DNA from 2 places in the Clostridium sp. LIBA-8553 genome. Region 2 is predicted to be linked to the other one. Evidence: predicted binding sites of a transcription regulator. Region 2 holds the regulator's gene; the other holds the start of a gene.
The links. Region 2 encodes LexA, which represses DNA repair genes until DNA is damaged. Its sites were predicted from a motif close to CNAACANNTGTTNG; they were not measured.
Positions count from the first base shown of each region.

Region 1: a site for LexA is predicted at 1,610-1,623, ahead of recA (recombinase RecA). Genes of this name have one in related genera too.

Region 1 is NZ_CM173489.1:2,387,966-2,395,823, reverse strand. Features, by position in the region: gene rimO (30S ribosomal protein S12 methylthiotransferase RimO) at 1-934, shown strand, start outside; gene pgsA (CDP-diacylglycerol--glycerol-3-phosphate 3-phosphatidyltransferase) at 918-1,508, shown strand; gene recA (recombinase RecA) at 1,644-2,690, shown strand; gene rny (ribonuclease Y) at 3,042-4,577, shown strand; gene AC2JAQ_RS10555 (stage V sporulation protein S) at 4,809-5,069, shown strand; gene AC2JAQ_RS10550 (pyridoxal phosphate-dependent aminotransferase) at 5,223-6,416, shown strand; gene AC2JAQ_RS10545 (HPr family phosphocarrier protein) at 6,511-6,771, shown strand; gene purB (adenylosuccinate lyase) at 7,022-7,858, shown strand, end outside.
Region 2 is NZ_CM173489.1:1,655,505-1,663,362, reverse strand. Features, by position in the region: gene ilvA (threonine ammonia-lyase) at 1-852, opposite strand, end outside; gene AC2JAQ_RS07370 (DUF3892 domain-containing protein) at 975-1,193, shown strand; gene AC2JAQ_RS07365 (tyrosine recombinase XerC) at 2,026-3,033, shown strand; gene AC2JAQ_RS07360 (hypothetical protein) at 3,140-3,529, opposite strand; gene lexA (transcriptional repressor LexA) at 3,770-4,381, shown strand; gene AC2JAQ_RS07350 (hypothetical protein) at 4,435-5,340, opposite strand; gene AC2JAQ_RS07345 (methionine gamma-lyase family protein) at 5,524-6,804, opposite strand; gene hfq (RNA chaperone Hfq) at 6,908-7,150, opposite strand; gene miaA (tRNA (adenosine(37)-N6)-dimethylallyltransferase MiaA) at 7,193-7,858, opposite strand, start outside.

The DNA.
Region 1 (7,858 bases), 730 kb from region 2:
TAATGAAGGTTTAAGATTGATAACAACTGATAAAGCAACTGCATATTTAAGAATTGCAGAAGGATGTAATAACTTCTGTACTTACTGTATTATTCCTAAAATAAGAGGTAAGTTTAGAAGTAGAGCTTTAGAAAACATAATTGATGAAGCAAAAAAATTAGCTGAAGGTGGAGTAAAAGAGTTAATATTAATAGCTCAAGATACAACTAATTATGGTATAGATATATATGGTGAAAAGAAGCTTCACTTAGTTTTAAAAGAGTTAGCTAAAATAGAAGGAATAGAATGGATAAGAGTTCTTTATTGCTATCCAGAGGCAATATATGATGAACTTATTCAAGAGATAGCTACAAATGATAAAGTTTGTAATTATCTTGATTTACCTATACAACAGATAAGCAATAATGTCTTAAAGAGAATGGGGAGAAAAACAACAAAAGAAGAAATAATAGGTAAAATTAATGCTTTAAGAGAAAACATACCTAATATAGTTTTAAGAACTTCTTTAATAGTTGGATTTCCAGGAGAGTCTGAAGAAGACTTTAATGAATTAAAAGAGTTTATAAAAACAATAAAATTAGATAAGGTTGGAGTTTTCACTTATTCAAGAGAAGAAGGAACACCAGCTGCTATAATGGAAGATCAAATAGATGAAGATGTTAAAAAAGCTAGAGAAGAAGAAATAATGTTACTTCAAAAGGAAGTATCAGAAGAAATAAATAAGAATAAAGTAGGAAGAGAATACGATGTTCTTATTGAGAGATTTAATGGGGAATACTATATAGGAAGAAGTTACGAAATGGCTCCAGATATAGATGGAAATGTTTTTGTAAAAGGAAATGGAGCTAAAAAAGACCAATTCTGTAAAGTTAAAATTGAAAAGGCCTTAGAATATGATTTGGTAGGAGTTGTATGCAATGAATCTTGCAAATAAATTAACTTTGATTAGAATAATTTTAGTTCCCGTATTTTTAGTATTTATAGCCTTTCAAAACTTACCATATGGAAGCATAATAGCAACACTTATATTCATAATAGCATCTGTAACAGATCAACTAGACGGGTATATTGCAAGATCTAGAAATCAAGTAACTAATTTTGGTAAGTTTATGGATCCTTTAGCTGATAAACTTTTAGTGACAGCGGCACTTATATCTTTGGTAGAATTGCAATTAGTACCAGCATGGGCTGCCATTGTAATAATAGCTAGAGAGTTTGCTGTTTCTGGTTTAAGAACTATCGCGGCATCAGAGGGACTGGTTATAGCTGCTAGTTGGTGGGGAAAAATTAAGACTGTAATTCAAATAATTGCAATAGTACTTTTATTATTACAAGTAAACATAATTAATTCTCCAGGAATTAAAGAATTAGTAGTAGGAAATAGTTTCTTGAAAAACTTCTTTATATATGTTCCGGATATATTCCTATATTTAGCTGTTGCGATAACAATAATTTCTGGAATAGATTACTTTAGAAAAAATAAAAATGTTATAAATACTTACAAATAATGATTTAAAAGTGAAAAAATGGTCAATTATTAAGGCATGAAGTTCTTTTTAGAGCTTCATGTTAATATTGACTTTTTTTTTGTATATATTATAATATTAATAGAACTTATGTTCGGTTATTTAAGGAGGTTAAGTATGGCAAATATAGATAAAGATAAATTAAAAGCTATTGAGATGGCTATGGGTCAAATAGAGAAACAATTCGGAAAAGGATCAGTAATGAAACTTGGAGAGCAAGGTGCTCCTCAAATGGATGCTGTTTCAACTGGCTGTTTAGACCTTGATATAGCCTTAGGAATTGGTGGGGTACCAAAAGGAAGAATTATCGAGATATATGGACCAGAGAGTTCAGGTAAAACAACAGTGGCTTTACATGTAGTAGCAGAGGCTCAAAAACTAGGGGGGGCAGCAGCGTATATAGATGCTGAGCATGCTTTAGACCCTGTTTATGCAAGAAGATTAGGTGTTAATATAGATGATTTAGTTGTTTCACAACCAGATACAGGAGAACAGGCTTTAGAGATAACAGAAGCTTTAGTTAGATCAGGAGCTATAGATGTTTTGGTTGTTGACTCAGTTGCTGCCTTAGTACCAAGAGCTGAGATTGAAGGAGAAATGGGAGACTCTCATGTTGGACTTCAAGCTAGATTGATGTCTCAAGCTTTAAGAAAGTTAACGGGAACAATAAATAAATCAAACTGTGTAGTAATATTTATAAACCAATTAAGAGAAAAAGTTGGTGTAATGTTCGGAAATCCAGAAACAACACCAGGTGGTAGAGCTTTAAAATTCTATGCATCAGTTAGAATGGATATAAGAAGAATTGATTCAATAAAACAAGGTGACGGAATAACTGGTAATAGAACAAGAGTTAAGGTTGTTAAAAATAAGGTTGCTCCTCCATTTAAACAAGCTGAATTTGATATAATGTATAATGAAGGTATCTCAAAAGAAGGTAACATAGTAGACGTTGGAGTTAAAGAAAACATAGTGCAAAAGAGTGGTGCTTGGTTCTCATATGGAGATATAAGACTAGGCCAAGGTAGAGAAAATGCTAAGCAATATCTAAAAGAAAATCCATCAGTTGCATTAGATATAGAAAATCAAATAAGAGAAAAGTATGATTTACCTTTAGCTAAGGCTGTAGAAGCAGTAAATGTTGAAGAAACTATTGAGAGCTAATGAAAAAGATAAGGATTTTTCCTTATCTTTTTTTTTACGCAATTTATGAATTTATATTATTAAAAACATAAAAATTTAGGTGTTTATGAATATGTTAACATTAATTAAAAGTTTCTACATTTTAAGGAAGTTAAAAAGTTATGAAAGCTCATTATATCTAGGTTAAGATAAGAATAATTTTTGCTTTTTAGCATATAATATACGCAAGGCGTAACCTTGACATAAACATAAAATTACTATACAATAATAACAAATACTGGTTTATCATATTCAAAAAATTACAGTGAGAATAGTATGGCACCTTTCTACGCGAAATGTTTTTATAGAGAGAATAAGCGAGGAGGTGTTTATATGGTAGTAGAAATACTTATAGGAATAATAATATTAGGGGTAGTAGGGTTTATTCAATACACTCTTATACAAAAAGCTTCAAAAAATAAGGTGGAAAGCTTAGAAAGAGAAGCTAATGCAACTCTTGAGGAGGCTAAAAAAGCAGCCGAATCTACAAAGAAAGAAGCCATATTAGAAGCAAAAGAAGAGGTACACAAACTAAGGTCAGATCTTGACAAGGAAACTCGTGATAGAAGAAATGAGATTCAAAGGTTTGAAAGAAGACTTATCCAAAGGGAAGAGTCATTAGATAAAAAGAGTGAAATGCTTGAAAAAAGAGAAGATAGCATGAACAAAAAATCTATAGAAATTCAAGGACTTGAAGAACGTGTACAAAGTTTATACGGTGAACAAAGAGCTGAACTTGAAAGAATATCAAATCTTTCAAGCGAGGATGCAAGAACATTATTATTAGATGAAGTAAGAAAAGAAATAAAACATGAATCAGCTATGCTGATTAAAGAACTTGAGACTAAGGCCAAAGAAGAAGCTGATAAAAAATCAAGGGAAATAATTACTACTGCTATTCAAAGATGTGCAGCAGACCACGTTTCTGAGACTACAGTTCATGTTGTTGCCTTACCTAATGATGAGATGAAAGGAAGAATCATTGGTAGGGAAGGAAGAAACATAAGAACTTTAGAAACATTAACAGGAGTTGATTTAATAATAGATGATACTCCAGAAGCTGTTATTCTTTCAAGCTTCGATCCAATAAGAAGAGAAGTTGCAAGAATAGCCTTAGAAAAATTAATTGTAGATGGAAGAATTCATCCAGCTAGAATTGAAGAAATGGTAGAAAGAGCTATTAAAGATGTAGAAAATGACATTAAGGAAGAGGGAGAACAAGCAACTTTCGAAACTGGTGTTCATGGATTACATCCAGAAATAATTAAGCTTCTAGGAAGACTAAAGTACAGAACAAGTTATGGTCAAAATGTTTTAAAACATTCAATAGAGGTTTCATACCTAGCAGGACTAATGGCATCTGAATTAGGTTTAGATGTAAATCTAGCTAGAAGAGCAGGTCTTTTACATGATATAGGTAAAGGAGTTGACCAAGAATATGAGGGACCTCATGCAGTTATTGGTGGAGAACTTGCAAAAAAATATCATGAGTCAGCAGCTGTAGTTAATGCTATAGGAGCTCATCATGGTGATGAAGAAATGCAAACTCTTGAAGCAATACTTGTTCAAGCGGCAGATGCTATATCAGCAGCTAGACCTGGGGCAAGAAGGGAAACTTTAGAAGCTTACATTAAGAGATTAGAAAAATTAGAAGAAATAGCTACTTCATATGAAGGTGTAGAAAAGTCATATGCCATTCAAGCTGGAAGAGAAATTAGAATTATGGTTAAACCAGATCAAGTTGATGATGCAGGGGCAATTGAGATGGCGAGAAATATTGTTAAGAAGATAGAAGAACAATTAGAGTATCCAGGTCAAATCAAGATAAATGTAATAAGAGAGACCCGTGCAGTTGACTATGCTAAATAAATGAATATATAAAATACATTTTGTTTACAAAATGTATTTTTTTAATTAACTCTACTGGAATTATTTCAGTAGAGTTTTGTTATGGGTTAAAACAAATATTTTAAAATTGTTTTAAAAATTTTATCTATTTAAGAAGGAATTAGAAAATTTATATAGAATATTATTAGGTAAAGGAAAACGTTAACTATTTTAATGTAAACGTATCCTAAAAATATCTAGGAGGTTTATATAATGGAAGTATTAAAGGTATCAACTAAATCAAATCCTAATTCAGTAGCAGGCGCACTAGCAGCCATAATAAAAGAAAGAAACACTGTAGAAATACAAGCGGTAGGGGCAGGGGCTATAAATCAAGCAGTTAAAGCTATAGCTATAGCTAGAGGTTTCGTAGCACCAAGTGGAAAAGATATAGTTTGTATTCCTGCATTCACAGACATCGAAATAGATGGTGAAGAAAGAACAGCTATAAAGCTTATAATACAACCAAGATAAAAGTTTAAAGAGGAACTAAATTTGGTAAATAAATAGATGCTGCTATGAGTATTTTAACTTGTAGCAGTATTTTTTATTGGTTTACTTTAAAGAATAAAAGTGATATATTGTAAGCGTAATTAAATAAAAAATAAGCAGTAAAGAGGGGATTAGATGATATTATCTAGAAAAGCACAAGGTATTGGGGCATCATTAACTTTAGCCTTAACAGCTAAGGCTGGAGAGTTAAAAAAAGAAGGTATCGATGTAGTTAGCTTTGGAGTAGGTGAGCCAGATTTTAATACGCCTAAGAATATAATAGAAGCCGCTACTAGAGCTATGAAAGAAGGTAAGACAAAATATACAGCAACATCTGGAATAGTAGAATTGAAGGAAGCCATAGCAAAAAAATTATATAATGAAAATAAATTAAGTTATGAAGTTAAAAATATAATTGTTTCAACAGGTGCTAAGCAATCTTTAGCAAATGTATTTATGGCAATTTTAAATCCTGGAGATGAAGTAGTAATACCAGTACCTTATTGGGTAAGTTACCCCGAATTAGTTAAGTTAAGTGATGGTGTTCCTGTTTTTATAGAAACAAAGAAAGAAAATGATTTTAAAGTAACTTATGATGAATTAAAGTCAGTTTTAAGTGATAAAACAAAGGCTATAGTTTTAAATTCACCTAACAATCCAACAGGAACTGTGTATTCAAAGAAAGACTTAGAAACCATTGCAAAATTTGCTGAGGAAAATGATCTTATAATAATCTCTGATGAAATATATGAAAAACTTATATATGGAAAAGAAGAGCACATAAGCATTGCTTCTTTAAATGAAGATGCTTTTAAAAGAACTATTGTTATAAATGGATTTTCAAAAGCATATGCAATGACAGGATGGAGAATTGGTTATGCAGCTTGCTATAATGAAGAGTTGGTTAAGGTTATGAATAATATTCAAAGTCATATAACATCAAATACAAATAGTATAGCTCAATTTGCAGCTTTAGAAGCTTTAACAGGAGAGCAAGGAACTATAGAGGAAATGGTTAAAGAATTTAGTTCAAGAAGAGATCTTATGATAGATATTATAAGTTATATAGATGAACTTACATTTATAGAGCCTAAGGGTGCTTTTTATGTAATGATTGATATATCTAAAGTTTTAGAAAAAGGCAATATACAAGGTTCAATGGAATTTGCTAATTTATTATTGAAAGAAGAAAATGTTGTTGTAATACCAGGAATAGCTTTTGGAGAAGATAATTTTATAAGATTGTCTTACGCTACTTCTAAAGAGGAAATAATAAAGGGCTTAAATAGGATAAAAAAATTTGTTAATAAAATAATGAATAGAGATTAATCTTTTTTTAAGTTGTTGAAATTTTCTAAAAAAATGAGTATAATTAAGAAGTTAGTATTGTTAAATAACAAATAAAAGTAAAGAGGTGTTTATAATGGTAACTAAAGAAGTTATAGTTAAAAATTCAACAGGCTTACATGCTAGACCAGCAACTTTACTAGTAAAAAAAGCTTCAGCTTTCAAATCAGACATAAGCTTAGAGTACAATGGAAAAAAAGCTAATGTTAAGAGCTTAATAGGAGTTTTATCATTAGGAGTTTCTAAAGATGCTAATGTTAAGGTTATCGCTAGTGGTGATGATGAAGCTTTAGCAGCTGAAGAAATAGCTAAGTTAATCGAAAATTTAGAAGAGTAATCTTCGTAAAAGGATTCCTTGGGGAGTCCTTTTATTTTTTATAAATTTACATAATAATTTTATAGAGTTTTTCAAAAACTATAAATATAGATAAAATACGTACATTTATACATAGATAATACTGTTTTTGTGGTTTAAAACATGGAAAATACGAATGATAAGCAAAAAAACTTATAAATTTATTTATATTAGACTTGCCTTATGGTATAATATAGGTATAATTAGTATTGCTGCTTTAGGAGGGTACAAAGTGAAAAATTTATATAGCACACCATTAAATTCAAGATATGCGTCAAAGGAAATGTCATATATTTTCTCAGATGATATGAAATTCTCAACATGGAGAAAATTATGGGTAGCTCTAGCAGAGGGCGAAAAAGAATTAGGTTTAAATATAACTGATGAACAAATAGGAGAGCTTAAAAGTCATATTTCAGATATAAACTATGAAGAAGCAATAAAGAAGGAAAAAGAAGTAAGACATGATGTTATGAGTCATGTTCATGCATATGGACTTCAATGTCCTTCAGCAAAAGGTATAATACATTTAGGAGCTACAAGCTGCTATGTTGGAGATAATACAGATGTAATAATAATGAGAGATGCTTTATTATTAATAAAGAAAAAAATAGTTGCAGTTTTAAATAATTTAAAGAAGTTTGCATTAGAGTATAAAGATATGCCAACTTTAGGATTTACTCATTTCCAACCAGCACAGCTTACTACAGTTGGTAAAAGAGCTACATTATGGATGCAAGATTTAGTAATGGATATAGAGAATATAGACCATTTATTATCAACTTTAAAGTTAAGAGGTGTAAAAGGTACTACAGGAACTCAAGCAAGTTTTATGAACCTTTTTGAAGGGGATGAAAGTAAGGTTAAGGCTTTAGATAAGATTGTTGCTGAAAAAATGGGATTCGAAAAGAGTTTTGGAGTTACTGGGCAAACATATCCAAGAAAATTAGATTCTATAATATTAAATACATTATCAGAAGTTGCACAAAGTGCATATAAATTCTCAAATGATTTAAGATTACTTCAAAGTATGAAAGAGGTAGAAGAGCCATTTGAAAAAAATCAAATA
Region 2 (7,858 bases):
AGAGGCTGCTAATGAAACAGCACCAGAAGCTTCTGCTAAAAGTTTGTGCTTTTCACTTAAGGTAAAGAAAGCTTCAACTATTTCATGATCTGAAACGGTTATTATATCATCTACATATTCTTTTATAAAATTAAAAGTCAAATCACCGGGTCTCTTTACAGCAATACCATCTGCAATTGTATCTACAGATTCTAAATTGACTATTTTGCCTGATTTAAAACTTTGTTCCATGGCATTAGCACCTTTAGCTTGAACTCCTATTATTTTCACATTAGGGTTTAATTCTTTAGCTGCTAAAGTAACTCCACTTATAAGACCACCACCGCCTATTGGGCAAAGAATAACATCTACATCTTTTAAATCTTCAAAGATTTCTAAAGCAACAGTACCTTGACCGCATATTATATCGATATCATTAAATGGATGGATAAATAAAGCACCTTGTTCTTGTTCTATTCTTTTAGCTTCATTAAAAGCATCGTCGTATACATATCCTGATAAGACAACATTTCCTCCTAAATCCTTTGTAGATTGAATTTTTAATAGAGGAGTGGTTTTAGGCATTACTATAGTTGATTTTACATTAGCTTGAGAGGCGGCAAAAGCTACACCTTGAGCATGATTCCCAGCGGAAGAGCATACAACACCTCTTGCTTTTTCTTCCTCTGATAAGGTTCTTATCTTATTTAATGCACCTCTAATTTTATAAGCTCCTGTTAATTGTAAGTTTTCACATTTCATATACACTTGATTCCCAGATTTCTTTGAAAATACCTCACTGTATATTAAAGGCGTTTTTATAACTACATCTTCTATATTCTTTTTTGCTTTAATAATTTTTTCTAAATACAAAATAATCACCTCTCATTTATGTAAACCTTTTATATAATAATTATAACAAAGAAAAATATTTTTTTACAGAGAATATTTTTTGAAAATACATGCAAAATAATAGTAAAGGAAGGTGATAATTTATGTCAGATTCTATAGTTAAAGTAAAAAAGGATAGTAATGGAGAAATTACAGATTACGTTTTAAGTAATGGAAAAACTGTTTCAAAAGCTGAGGGTGTAAAACTTGCAGAAGAGGGAATGATTGATGGTGTTATAATTTCTCATTCTAAAAAAGGTGAAGCTTATTTAAGAAGTATTCCTGATGGAAAAGAAAACAATAACTTAGATGAATTATCATAATTAAATCTTTATAGTATAAGAATTAAAAGGAAGCTAAAAAATATAGTTAGCTTCCTTTTAATTATCATCTTAATATCTGAAAACGATATTAGAATAGTGAGAGATTTAAATATATATTTGTGTTGTAATAAATATTACGTTTTTTTAGTTTATCATGTATATTATTTTGAAAAATGGTCATAATTAAAATAACTTGTTTTAATTGTATTGTTGTAATACATATATACGTATTACTCATAGTATTACGGTTATAAAATTAATATGTAACATTTTATTTTAGAAAGTTGAGTCGAAAATCAAAATTGCAAATTAGGTCAAAACATAACTAGAAATTCATTTTTAAAATTGTTTTTCAAACACAATATGTTTTTCTTAAAATATCCTCAATTTATAACTTCGCTAAATATACATTTAGCGAAGTTGTTGCGTTTTTTGAGCAAATATGCTACAATATAGTCATATCAAGGCTTTGAAAGGATTTTAGACTATGAATAATGAACAAAATCAATTCGAAAATTTTCAATACTCACAGGAAATTAAAGAATTACTCAATATCAATTTAAGTAATGATGATTTAACCAATCTAGATCATATATATAACTATTACGATTCTCAAAATATCCAACGTGATTACGAAGATTTAATTGAAGACATTTATATTTTAATTTTTAAAAGAAATTTTAGTATTACACAATTAGCAGATATATATAAGATGAATCAAAGAATAATAAAAAGATGGTTAAAAGAACTTGGTATGGACAAGCTTTTAGAAGTAGAAAAAGATATCAATTCTGTTGAAAAATTAAATTTTAAAAACGAATCAAACGATGAATTGCACAAAAACAAAAATCTTAAATTTGATTTTATAGAGAAATCGAAGTATCCAAAACGAGTTATTGAGTTTCTAAATTACCTAGAAAATGTAAAAGGTAAATCTTTGAATACAATAAAAGGATACTCAGTTGACTTAGGATTATTTTTTAAATTTTTAAAAGTATATAAAGGTTTAGAAAATAATATTGAATTAGAAAAAATTGAGGAAGTTGAAGTTTCTGAGCTAGGTGATAATTTTATAAAAGACATAACCTTATCTGATATATATGCATTTTTAGCTTTTTTAGAAAAAGTAAGAAATAATAGCGCTTATGCAAGAGCAAGAAAAGTTGCTACATTAAAGTCTTTCTTTAAGTTTTTAAATTCAAAAATAAAAATAATAGATGAAAATCCAACTGTAGAATTAGAATCACCTAAAATAAATAAAAGACATCCCGTTTATTTAACTCTAGATCAAAGTATAACCGTGTTAAATTCAATGGATAAAACAAACAAAAATTACTATAGAGACTACTGTATACTTACTCTATTTTTAAATTGTGGAATGAGATTATCAGAACTTTGTAACATACAAATAGAAAAAATCAAAGGAGATACCTTAACTATCATAGGTAAAGGTAACAAAGAAAGAACTGTATATTTAAATGAGGCTTCAATTTCTGCTATAGATAGTTATTTAAAAAATAGAAATGATTCAAAGGCTACGGAAGAAGCTAAAAAATATCTATTTTTATCTAGCAAATATCGACCTATAAATAAAAGAAGTGTTGAAATGTTAGTTAAAAAACATATAGAAAATGCAGGGTTTAAAGATCAAAAATATACCCCTCATAAACTTAGACACACAGCTGCTACGCTAATGTATAAGTATGGAAATGTAGATATAAGAAGCTTGCAGAATATCTTAGGGCATGAAAATATTTCTACCACTCAAATTTATACCCATGTAGATGATGAAACTCTAAGAAAGGCTGTTAACACCAACCCTTTAGCTAATATTAAATAGCTTAATTTGCTTGGATTTTTACGTTTAATAACTTAAAATTATAAAGAAAATACGGGTATAGAACATATGTTCTATACCCGTATTTTTAGCATTTTTATCTATAAAACTACTCTTTTATTTTTAGCTTTCTAACCCCTGGGAATACTTCTTCTGTCATCTCTTCCATTGTTAAATCATCATTTAAATCTATATCTTCAAGGTATTCTATATGATCAAAAGCATCTTCATACTCGTCTTGTCTAGCTAAATACTCTTCCCAAGTTTCTGTTGTAAGTTCTTCTTCAACATCATCTTCTACTTCTTTATTTTCTTCTTCAGTAAGCTTTTTTAAAGCTTCTTCTATTTTTTTATTCTCTTCAACTTCTTTTGCTATATCCGCTATTTTTATAGCTTTTGTATCTACCCCTTGCATCTCTAAACAATCGCCACAATTGTCGCAAATTTTCCCGTTATATACATCGCAATAATCATCGTTATTAAACACTTTTTTATCCATAAAGTCACCTCTTAATTTGAAAATCATCTTTTCATTATAACAAATAAGTTGAGTTTTATCAAATAAAACTCATTTTTATACTTAAAAATATCCTTATTTCCTTATTCTTTCTAGAAAACAAATTTTAATTTTTTCTTTTTTATAAATCATCTTATAATTTTTTAGATATGAGAACATAAGTTTGCTATGTTCCTATTCATATGATATAATATTACCAAAGAATCGTGAGGTGCAATTACTATGATAGTTAAGGAAAGTTCAGATAAACAAACTCAAATATATAATTTTTTAGTTGAATTTACAAAATCAAAGGGGTATCCGCCTTCAGTTAGGGAGATATGTCAAGCTGTTAGTTTGAAATCAACTTCAACTGTTCATGGACATTTAAAAAGATTAGAGAAAAAAGGATTAATATACAGAGATCCAACTAAGCCAAGAGCTTTAGAAATAGTGGAATTATCCACTGAAGAAAAAGAGCTTATAGACATACCTATTATAGGAAAGGTTACTGCTGGTATGCCTATTTTAGCTACAGAAAACATAGAAGATATGTTTCAAATCCCTATAAACTACGTTAAGCATAATAATGATTTGTTTATTTTAAAAGTTACTGGAGACAGTATGATAGAATCAGGAATATTAGATGGTGATTTAGCAATAATAGAACAAAAAAACGTAGCTTCAAACGGTGATATTGTAGTAGCTTTAATAGAGAATGAAGCAACTATAAAAAGATTCTTTAAAGAAGATGGATTTGTAAGACTTCAACCGGAAAACAAAAATTATGAACCTATAATAGTTCCAGACTGTTCCGTTTTAGGTAAATTAGTAGGAATATATAGAGCGTATTAACAAAAAAGAAAGCATCATTTGGTGCTTTCTTTTTTGTTTTATTATTTTTTATTTTAGGAATTTAATTTGCTTTCTAAAACCTCCTTTTCGTGTTTTAAAGCTTTTATATCTAACTCCAAACTTCTCTTTTCTAATTCTAATCTATTATCAAACGCCTCTCTAAGCTTCTCAGACTCTTTTTTTACCATTTTAGAGTATTTATCCTCTAATAACTCTAACTCCTTCTTGTGGTCATTTCTCATGGCTTCTATAAGCTTTTTATAAGATTCTACCTCTTCTTTATAAGAGTTTTCTTTTTCTACATAGAAATTTATTCTTTCTTTTAAGGAATCTTTTTCTAATTCTAAAGATTTTATATGAGATTCTTGTTCTTTTATAAAGTCTCTCTCTTTTTCCAACGCTCTTTTCATCTCTTCATTTTCCTCTTTTAAGGATTCTAAAGGCTTTAGAGATGCTATTTCCTCCTTGTTTTTTTCTATTAAATCATAGTTTCTAGATACCAATTGAGATAAAGTACTCTTATCTTTTTCTAATATTTTAATAGTTTCTTTAAGCTCATCAACTTCTTTTATTTTAGCTTTATTTTCTTCTTTTAAAGATTTGTCTCTTTCTATAAACTCTTCTTCTCTTCTTTGCATTCTCTCTATAGTTACATCTTTTATAGAAAGTTTCTTTACAAATTCCTCTTCTGCTCTTTTGCCTGCATCCTCACTCATTTGTAAAGATGTTAAAAATAATTGATTTATCTTATTTAGATAATCCTGAAAAGATTCTATTTCTAACTTTCTTTCTATCAGCGTTGATTTAGAATTTTCTAATTCGTATAAGGCTATTAAGGCATCTAAACACTGTCCTTGGTTCCCAAATTCATCAGATGCTATTTTTTTAAATTTATCGAAAGTTTCTTCAGTAACTCTGAAACTTTTTACTTTTAATTCTTTGTTTCTACTCTCCTCCAAAACTATGCCAACCTTTCTTTATGTAATACATTTAGTAATATTATATTTGTAATACGTAATATTACTATATTTTGATTATACAGTATTTAAGAAATTTATTCCATAAAAAACGCCTTAAGTTATAAAACTTAAAGCGTTTAAAGTAAAGTTTCAATTTTTTATATTAACAACTAAATTAAAATTTTATTTAAAAATATTATTTAGAGCTATTAATACACCTATTTTAGCATGATCAAAAGTTAATCCACCTTGTAAATAAGCTATATAAGGCTCTCTTATAGGTGCGTCTGCTGAAAGTTCAATTGATGAACCTTGGATAAATGCTCCTGCTGCCATAATAACTTCATCTGAATATCCTGGCATAGCCCATGGTTCACATTCAACGAAAGAATCTATTGGTGATGCATATTGAACACCCTTACAGAATTTTATAAGTTTTTCTTTATCGTTGAATTTTATAGCTTGAATTATATCACTTCTCTTATCTGTATATTTAGGAAGCACCTCAAAACCTGCAAGTTCCATTATTCTAGAACAGAATATAGCGCCCTTTAAAGCTTCCATTGCAACATGAGGAGCTAAGAATAATCCTTGATAGAAATCTTTCATAACTCCAAAAGTACATCCACACTCTGCTCCTATACCAGGTACAGTTAGTCTATAAGATGCTTGCTCTACGTATTTTTCTTTTCCTACTATGTATCCACCAGTTGGAGCAATTCCTCCGCCTATGTTTTTAATTAATGAACCCGCCATTAAATCTGCACCAACATCTGTAGGCTCTATTATATCTATAAATTCTCCATAACAGTTATCAACAAATACTATTAAATCTTCTCTTAATTCTTTAATAGCTTTTATAGCTTCGCCTAACTCTTTAACTTGGAAAGCGTTTCTCCAACCATAACCAGTTGATCTTTGCATATGTATTAGCTTTATTGAATCATCTTCTTTAATCATCTCTAAAGCTTTTTCTATGTTAATCTTTCCATCAACAAGATCTACTTGTTTGTAGTTAACTCCATATTCTTTTAATGAGCCTATGTTTTCTTCTCCACTTATACCAATTACACTATGTAAAGTATCATATGGGCTACCAGTAACAGCTAATATAGTGTCTCCTGGTCTTAAGTTACCAAATAAAGCTGTTCCTAAAGCATGAGTTCCATTGACGAAGTGTGGTCTAACTAAAGCTTTCTCAGCATTAAAAATTCTAGCATAAACTAAATCTAAAGTATCTCTTCCAATGTCTCCATATCCATAACCTGTTGAATTAGTAAAATGACTATCTGAAATTCTTTCCTCTTGGAAAGCTTTAAGAACTTTTAATTGATTATATTCTCTTATCTCATTATATATTTTAAATTCATTTTCTACATCAATTATAGCTTGATTATAAAGCTTTAAAGTTTCATCTGTGAAACCATATTGGTTTTTTAGTAATTCTATAGTTGCATTAAGCATTATTATACCCCCGCATTATTAAAATATCGTACATTTATAAATATTATCATATAGAAAAAAAATAGGCAAACCACCAAAGGTTTACCTATTTTTCTCTATATATTTAATTATCAAAAACTTGTGCATTATTAAATAAAATAGGTTTAGCTGGTGAAACTGTGCTTATAGCATGCTTATAAACAAGTTGTTGTTTCCCATCACTATCTAAAACTACTGTAAAACTATCGAACCCTTTAACGATACCCTTTAATTGAACCCCATTTACTAAAAAGATTGTTACAGGTATTCTTTCCTTTCTTGCATTGTTTAAGAATATATCTTGTAGGTTATTGATTGACTTATTCATTCTATTGCCCTCCATAAATTTTAATATAACTTAATTATAAACCTAAGCCTTTATTATGTCATTAATAATTTTGATAGAAATCTCTTCTTCTGAAGCGAAGTTATCCTTATCTATAAATATGGCCCTAGGATCCTTTCTAAACCATGTAAGTTGACGTTTAGCATAATTTCTACTACCTTGTTTTATCATCTCTATACATTGTTCTAAAGATATTTTTCCATCAAGATAATACAAAACTTCTTTATATCCTATGCCTTTCATAGATTGCATGTCGTCAGTAAGTCCCATAGCTTTAAGAGCTTTAACCTCTTCTAAAAGACCTTTTTCAAACATTATATCAACTCTTTTGTTTATTCTATCATAAAGCTTTTCCCTATCCATATTAAGTACATAATAATATATATTATATGAAGTTTCATAAATACTATTCTTAGCTTTAAAAGATGAAAATGGTTTTCCAGTTAATTTATAAGTTTCTAAAGCTCTAATAACTCTTTTTCTATTATTAAAGTGTATAGAATTATAACTTTCTAAATCAATATTTTTAAGCATCTCGTGTAGATATTCATTACCATGTTCCTCTGCTATTTTTTCAAGTTCTTCTCTATAAGCTTCATCCTTATCACTTTCAGCAAAGTTCATATTACATATAATTGAATTTATATAAAGCCCTGTGCCTCCTACTAAAATAGGAAGTTTTCCTCTACT